Regions from separate parts of the Sphingobacterium sp. UBA3519 genome, predicted to be linked through region 2. Evidence: riboswitches for the same ligand, from Rfam matches in the RefSeq annotation. Region 2 holds a riboswitch; the other holds the start of a gene.
What was found. Region 2 has a riboswitch for thiamine pyrophosphate ahead of thiM (hydroxyethylthiazole kinase). Riboswitches for the same ligand answer to the same signal wherever they lie in the genome.

Region 1: another riboswitch for thiamine pyrophosphate. It lies ahead of thiS (sulfur carrier protein ThiS); the one in region 2 lies ahead of thiM (hydroxyethylthiazole kinase).

The regions. Positions count from the first base shown of each region.
Region 1 is NZ_DFPI01000026.1:216,180-220,584, reverse strand. Features, by position in the region: gene B3297_RS18085 (thiamine phosphate synthase) at 1-286, opposite strand, end outside; gene thiC (phosphomethylpyrimidine synthase ThiC) at 283-2,097, opposite strand; gene thiS (sulfur carrier protein ThiS) at 2,144-2,350, opposite strand; TPP riboswitch at 2,411-2,506, opposite strand; gene B3297_RS18070 (alpha-L-rhamnosidase) at 2,666-4,405, shown strand, end outside.
Region 2 is NZ_DFPI01000037.1:349,948-354,352, reverse strand. Features, by position in the region: gene B3297_RS24340 (hypothetical protein) at 1-570, shown strand, start outside; gene B3297_RS24335 (VanW family protein) at 710-1,552, shown strand; TPP riboswitch at 1,616-1,708, shown strand; gene thiM (hydroxyethylthiazole kinase) at 1,791-2,594, shown strand; gene thiE (thiamine phosphate synthase) at 2,584-3,216, shown strand; gene thiD (bifunctional hydroxymethylpyrimidine kinase/phosphomethylpyrimidine kinase) at 3,213-4,052, shown strand; gene tenA (thiaminase II) at 4,039-4,405, shown strand, end outside.

The sequences.
Region 1 (4,405 bases), on a different contig from region 2:
TTGAACAGATTGTTGTAGGCCCCAGTTGATTTGCAGATTCATGCAGTCTACTTTTATCGTTCAGGTGGATTCGTGCAATCCCAAGCTCAGCCGATAGATGCGCATGTGAGTGTAGAACCAATCTGTCGCGGTATATAGGAGCTATAGTTTCTATATATCGCGACATTTGTAAGTCTGTAAAATGATACTTACGCAAATGCAGAATATCAAGACCTTCTTTAAACAACGCTGCTATAATCGCCTGTTCAGAACGGATTGTTTCTGCTGCTGTCAATGCAATAATCATGAATAGATCTCTTTTCCTTGTGCGATGAATTCCTGTGATTTTTCCAGCATCCCCTGGGCGGCACTATCCCTGATTTCCTGCGTTATTTTCATCGAGCAAAATTTGGGACCGCACATGGAGCAGAAGTGCGCAACTTTAGCCGCATCTGCCGGCAATGTTTCGTCATGATATTCCCGTGCGGTATCTGGATCAAGGGAAAGGTTGAATTGATCTTCCCATCTGAATTCGAATCTGGCTTTACTCAAGGCGTTATCACGATATTGTGCACCAGGGTGTCCTTTGGCTAAATCGGCCGCATGGGCAGCTAGTTTATAGGTGATTACACCATCTTTGACATCTTTTTTATTTGGTAGACCCAGGTGTTCTTTGGGGGTAACATAGCAAAGCATTGCACAGCCATACCAACCGATCATAGCCGCTCCAATGGCGGATGTGATATGGTCATAGCCTGGAGCAATATCTGTTGTTAAGGGACCTAAGGTATAAAATGGCGCTTCGTCACAACAGGCCAATTGCTTGTCCATATTCTCTTTGATCAATTGCATAGGAACATGTCCTGGCCCTTCGATCATCACCTGAACATCATGTTTCCAGGCGATTTTGGTGAGTTCGCCCAGGGTTTCGAGCTCCGCAAATTGAGCTGCATCGTTTGCATCTGCAATAGCTCCGGGGCGAAGACCGTCGCCAAGTGAAAAAGCCACATCATATTGTTTCATAATTTCGCATATTTCCTCAAAATGGGTATAGAGAAAATTTTCTTTGTGATGAAAAAGACACCATTTGGCCATGATAGAGCCGCCTCTGGAGACAATTCCAGTAACTCGGGATGCCGTGAGATGGATATAACGAAGCAATACGCCGGCGTGTATGGTAAAGTACGAAACACCCTGTTCGGCCTGTTCAATCAAGGTATCTTTGAATATTTCCCAGGTAAGATCCTCGGCCACCCCCTTTACTTTTTCGAGCGCCTGATAGATCGGTACTGTACCGATTGGGACTGGCGAGTTACGGATAATCCATTCGCGGGTTTCGTGAATATTTTTGCCAGTGGATAGATCCATGATGGTATCAGCCCCCCAACGACAGGCCCATACCGCTTTCTCAACTTCTTCCTCTATGCTTGAACTTACGGCGCTATTGCCAATATTGGCATTGATTTTAACAAGAAAGTTGCGTCCGATAATCATGGGTTCACTTTCAGGGTGATTAATATTATTGGGTATGATCGCTCTTCCGGCGGCGATTTCTTCACGGACAAATTCTGGTGTAATAGCTTTATCATGTGTTCTCGCACCAAAGTTTTGCCCCCGATGCTGATGATCCATCCCAGGGGTACTAGCTTCCAACTGCTCAATACGTTGGTTTTCCCGGATAGCAACATACTCCATTTCCGGGGTAATGATGCCTTGCTTTGCATAATGTAATTGGGTGACATTCTTGCCGGCAGAGGCTACTTTCGGTTTGTGGCTATAGGCAAATCGGAGTTCGTCCAACGTTGGATCAGAAAGTCGTTTTTGTCCATATTCAGAGCTGATGCCAGCCAACTGTATGACATCCTGACGATCCAAGATCCACTGCTCGCGAAGGCGAGGGAGTCCTTTGCGGATATCGATATGGATAGTGTCATCTGTATAAGGCCCAGAAGTATCATAGATTGTTACCGGCGGATTAATTTCGATCTGTCCATTCGTTAATTTGGTTGGGCTCAAGGAGATTTGACGCATAGCGACTTGAATAGGAAATAGTTTTCCGGCTACAAAAATTTTCTTTGCATTTGGAAAGGGGGATTGCGTAATTGTTTCAGCTGTCATTTTTTCTGTATTGTGGTGAATTACTCGGTTGATTTTTTTTGAAAGGCTAGCCGCCTTGAGATGCAGTGATTAAGATAATCTGATCATAAGGTTTAAGTGTTGTCGTACCCCAGTCCTTTTTGGGGATGACTTGGTTGTTGATGGCTACAGCCACGCCCTGGGTTTTGCCAGATAATTCCAAAAGTAACAAGCCTTCTAGTGAAGTAAGTGCGGGATCGAAAAATCGAATTTGATGGTTTATTGTAAGTTCCATTCCTTAATTTTTTTTGGTAAAACTTTAGGAATGGCTACACAAAGGCGCAGCAATGCACCTTGTAGACAGCTCACTTTTCCCTACGCCAGTATGATCCGGATCAGGTTCTAAGGGTAAAATCTCAGCCTGCATGAGCAGACACCCCTAAAGTTGCGACTAATATAAGGTTATTTTTATGAAAGTTGCAAGAATTTATTTTGCTGCCTGAGGTATATCGTGCAGGAAAGTACAGGTCACCATGTGGAAAATATTTGATATATTAGATTTTTAAATCAGCTAAAACAATTTAACAATCACCAAGAATAGTATCTTTTCATGCGTAGGATTTTATTGACAATACTGTTGTGTATAACGAACAGCACTTATGCCCAACCTAAAAGCAACTGCATCGCGGTACAGTTGACATGCGAACATCTGGTCAATCCATTGGGTATCGATGCAACCCAGCCGAGACTTAGCTGGCGACTTGAGGACCAACGTAATGGTGCGGTACAACAGGCTTATCAGATCCTTTTAGGGCAAGATTCGCTGGCACTACTGAAGGAGACGAAAAATAGCTGGGATAGTGGCAAACAGCTCAGCTCGTCCATGTTAGTGACCTATAACGGCGCACAGTTAAAGCCACAGACCACGTATTTCTGGAAGGTTAAAGTATGGGATAAGGATGGTATATCAACAAGTTCTAAAATAGCATCGTTCGAAACTGGAATGATGGGAATGGACCTTTGGAAGGGAAAATGGATTAGCGACAATAAGGATATTCATGCGCGAGAAACGCCTTATTTTAGGACAGAATTTAAGATAAATAAGCCGATAAAGTCTGCACGCGCGTATATTGCCACAGCAGGGCTATATGAACTTTCCATGAATGGTCAACGCGTAGGAGACCATCGCCTGGATCCAATGTATACTCGATTCGACCGGCGTACATTATATGTCGTGACGGACGTAACCCAGCAGCTCCAACAAGGAGAGAACGCTATTGGCGTTGTTTTGGGGAATGGCTGGTATAATCACCAACCACTGGCGGTTTGGAACTTTGATAAAGCACCGTGGCGGGCCCGACCAACATTCTGTTTAGAGCTGAAAATCGTCTATACAGATGGTACAGTAGAAACTATTGTTTCAGATAAGCAGTGGAAAACAGCTTCGGGACCAATTACTTATAATAATATTTACACTGGTGAGCATTATGATGCAAGACTGGAAATACCCAACTGGGACAAACCTAAATATGATGATTCAACTTGGCAGGCTGTTCAGTATAGAAATGCGCCATCTGCACATATCGTTTCCCAACAGATGGTACCGATTCGGCTCGTGAAGTCCTATAAGCCCAAATCAGTGACAAAGATAGACCAACGTACTTATGTTTTCGATATGGGCCAAAATATGGCTGGGATTACAAAAGTTAAAGTCAAAGGAGCTGCAGGGACTATGCTACGTATCAAGCACGGTGAACGATTGTCGGCAGATGGGCGTCTTGACCTGTCCAATATTGATGTTTATTATCGGGGCGATAAGGAAAAGGAGCCCTTTCAAACGGACATTCTTACCTTAAGCGGTCGTAATGATGAGTTTATGGCAAAGTTCGGTTACAAAGGATTTCGTTACGTCGAAATTAGTAGTAGTGCGGCAATTGCATTGGATAGTTCGGCTGTGACCGCTTATTTTATGCATAGTGATGTGCCCGCCATTGGACAGCTCAAGACGTCATCAGCGTTGGTCAACAAACTATGGGAAGCGACCAACAATGCCTACTTGTCCAATTTGATGGGCTATCCGACAGACTGTCCGCAGCGCGAAAAGAACGGTTGGACAGGGGATGGGCACCTTGCGATTGAAACAGCTTTGTACAATTTTGACGGGATAACAGTTTATGAAAAATGGATGGCGGATCATCGTGATGAGCAACAGGAGAACGGTGTCTTACCCGATATTATTCCAACTGGGGGATGGGGTTATGGTACAGCGAATGGTTTGGATTGGACAAGTACCATTGCCATTATTCCCTGGCAGATCTATCAGTTTTATGGAGACCCACGTGCATTAGAA
Region 2 (4,405 bases):
AATCTTTCCGGCGGAAATAATTATTTCAGCAAAAGATGCTATAATCAGTTCGGACTTATCGACTCCATACAGTACCTTCAAAACAGCAAATGGAGCAACAGCACCATTTACCGTTATCTCCCAAACGCCATTGTTTCCTACGATCCAACATTACAAACAGCGACAATAGACCACTTGAACAGCAAACTCCAGGTTGTAAAAAGTGAATCCATTCATTTTTTATACCAACGGATAGATTGGACCATTTACAGTTATGACAAACAGAATCGCATGAGTGAAGAGCTGTCGGGCAGAAATGATCAAAGGGAAAGTCGGGTCCGTTATGCGTATAGCGATCCGAAAACAAGTGATTATATACTACGCCAAACCTTCGATCAAAATGACCAACTCACAGCGGAAATCAAGCGATCCTACCGGGCCAACGAAACAGTTGATGAATTCTACTTCAAGGGGGTATTGCAACAAAAATCAATTGTAAAAGATTTGGGAAACTGTACGTATGAAAACCTGAACTATAACGGGCATGGGAAGCTCACGGGCAAATACGTACAAACAAGAAAACAGCTATAGACATAGAGCGAAAAGCCAGTATACACCCGATGGAACAAAAGTTCTACCCCCTATACAGTAAAAACACAGGACAAAATCAAAAAAAGCGGCAAAAGATACATTTCTGCATTAATTTTGATAGCGATAAATAAACATCGTATTGAAAAAAAGAAAACTGATCAGTCAACAGCACCCCTTGCTCTATTTTTTTGCAGTATGGGTAAGAAGAATGCAGCGAAAAGCCGTCTGGCTATTTGACGACAAAAAATACAGCAAAGTTAAATCAGCTGAAAAACTTCCCTTTCGTATTAAAAAGCATCAGTCTGTATTATTAAAAAAGCTGGGCGAAAATAATATGCAATTGCAGATCAACAAAGTGACCAACCTGAAAATTGCAGCAGCACAGATCAATAGCATTCTGATCAGACCGAAGGAAACCTTTTCATTTTGTAAACTCGTGGGGCTCCCCACCGTAAAGAAAGGGTATCTGCCCGGCATGGAGTTATCCTTCGGTGAAGCAAGGGCGGGTATTGGCGGTGGAATCTGTCAAATATCCAATCTCATCCATTGGCTTGTTATCCATAGTCCACTCACCGTCAGCGAACGTTATCATCACTCCTTTGATCCTTTTCCTGACGATGGTCGTGTTTTGCCATTCGGCAGTGGGGCTACCGTATTTTATAACTACCGTGATTATCAATTCACCAACAACACGCCTTACACCTTCCAGATCAACCTCTGGTTTACAGAGAAATGTTTAGAGGGCGAATTGAGGATCGATCAGGAGCTGGATTTTGCATACCATGTCGTTGAAAAAGAACATCAATTTCTTAAAATAGACAATCAGTTCTTTCGTAAAAATGAGATTTGGCGCGAGAAGTTTTTAAAATTTCAGGGTGGAAAGATTTTAGAAACAGAACTTTTGACCAAAAATTTTGCCCGGGTTACTTATACCCCTGTTGAATATATTGAAATTAGTGCCGATCAAAATCCGGCCTATTAATTTAACAAGCTAAGTGATCGAAAAATGACGGATATGAAAAGTCCTCTTTTTTGTTTAAATTTGGTCTGGCTTTGGGGGTATTCTGTATAGAATTGAGATAGTCCCTTTGAACCTGATTCGGTTTATACCGGCGTAGGGAAAAGCAAAAATCCACTGTACAGCATACTCCTTTACTGCGCAGTCTATCGCTCTTCTTCCCTCCAAGGCTACACCGTACATCTTAGCATATGTAAAAAGAATGGAAGATTCAATTATCAATTTATTAGCGCAGCTGAGGGTCGAAAAACCCCTTGTACACAACATCACAAACCTAGTCGTGATGAACAATACGGCCAACGCACTGTTAGCCCTAGGAGCGTCCCCCGTAATGGTACACAGTCCTTTAGAAGTACGCGAAGTTGTCGATATTGCGCAAGCTCTTGTTATTAATATCGGCACCTTGAGTGAAGATACAGCCGAAGCTATGCTGGTTGCTACCGAACATGCCAATACCATTGGACGGCCATGGGTACTTGATCCTGTTGGTGCTGGGATATCAGCATTCCGCAATGATTTATTAGCCAATCTACTGGATCTCAAACCAACGGTTATTCGTGGAAATGCATCAGAAATCATGACGCTGTACAATTTCAACCAACCGAACACAAAAGGAGTCGACAGCACGACAGCGAGTAAAGATGCGCTCCGATTTGGCCAATTATTGCAAGAGCAAACCGGTTCCATTATCTGTATTTCTGGAGAAGTAGACTATATCCTTTCACAGCAATACCGGGTTGAAGTTTTTAATGGCAACCCTTTAATGACACAGGTAACTGGACTTGGCTGTAGTGCTACTGCACTTATTGGTGCATTTCTAGGTGTTACAGACCAATATGTTGAAGCAGCTGTTGCCGGCGTTTCCATTTTGAGCTTGGCGGGAGAACTCGCAGCCCAAACAGCAGCTGGCCCGGGTACCCTGCAATTGAATCTCTATGATGAACTCTATAAGCTCAATGCAGAACGTCTAAAATCAAAGCTCAAGATCAAATGTTATGCGCATTAATCCGCTTTTTCCCTACCCTTTATATTTGGTAATTTCTGAGCGGGACTGTTATCCTCAACATTGGCTCAATGTCGCCGAAGAAGCCATCATTGGTGGAGTCGATCTTATTCAATTACGCGAAAAAGCTGACGATTCCGCTACATTTTTGGATAAAGCCATGCGTTTGAAAAAACTGACCGATCGTTATGGTATTCCGCTCGTGATCAATGATGCCGTAGCAATCGCTGCAAAAATCGAGGCATGGGGAGTACATGTGGGTCAAAATGATTTGCAGCCGCTCCCTATTCGCGAAAAATATGGCGATAAATTAAACATAGGCTGGTCCATAGAAGATATGCAGCAGCTGGAAAGTCCACAAATGTACGCCGTCGACCACCTTGGTGTAAGTCCCATTTTTTCTACGAGAACAAAAATGGACACGATTACTGAATGGGGAATTGCAGGTTTAAAACAACTTCGGAGTAGGACGGAAAAACCATTGATCGCTATCGGAAGGATGAATTTACAAACAGCAGAAGAGACCTGGAATGCCGGTGCAGACTCCATTGCAGTCGTTTCGGCCATATGCCAAAGTCAAGATCCCAGAGCTGCCAGTGCACAACTAAAAGAACTATTAAAATGACAAAAGATAAAAAATACCGCGTCCCTAGCGTACTCAGCATTGCGGGGTTCGATGGTAGCGGTGGTGCAGGTATACAAGCAGATACCAAAACCATATCTGCATTAGGTTGTTATGCCATGAATGTGTTAACTGCCTTACCCGTTCAGAACACACAAGGTGTAAGACGTATTTATGACATTCCTACAGCAGCCGTCCAGGACCAATTAGATGCTATTTTTGACGACATCTATCCCGATGCAATTAAAATAGGCATGGTACACCATATTGAACTTGTGGAGCTTATTAGCAGCTATTTAAAAGAATATAAAGGGCCTATCGTATTTGATCCAGTCATGGTCTCGACCAGCGGGCACAAGCTCATTCACGATGATACAATTCAGGCCTGCATTGAACTTCTTTTTCCTTTGGCAACGCTGATTACACCAAATTTAGACGAGGTAAGTGTTTTAGTAGACCAAGTTATTGACGATGTCGAGAGGATGAAAAAAGCGGGAAATAGCCTACTGGCGAAAGGTTGTCAATCCGTTTTGATTAAAGGCGGGCATCTCCAAAGTCAAGAATTAACATCCCTATTGTTCCAGCACAAGAATCCACCAATTGAATTCAAATCTCAAAAAATTAATAGCAAAAATACACATGGTTCCGGTTGTTCGCTTTCTTCAGCAATTGCGAGCCATTTGGCACAAGGCGTTGGTCTCGATAGCGCGGTTGAATTCGCATTGGCCTATATACACGCAGCAATAGCTGGTAGCAAAGACCTCATCATTGGCAAAGGAAATGGGCCATTAAATCACTTCCACAATCCGATTAAACTTATTCAATATGAACTGGACTGATCATGCCTGGGATTCAATAACATCAATTTATTCAGATATACTCACTATGCCGTTTATTGTTCAGCTTAGTGATGGTAGTCTTCCCCTGGATAAATTTCAATTTTACATGCAGCAGGATGCTTTCTATTTAGAAGAATTTGGCCGTGTGCTCGCCTTTATAGGTGCAAAAAGTACGGATAACCAACAAGCATTGGACTATTTCGAATTTGGTCGCAATGCGCTACTTGTTGAACGGGCATTACACGAAAATTACTTTCGGGAATTTGGTTTAAGTCCTGCCGACAAGAGCAACAAAATCGAACCAACCTGCCATCATTATGTTCATTTTCTTAAAAGCGTAGCCGCTTTCGAGA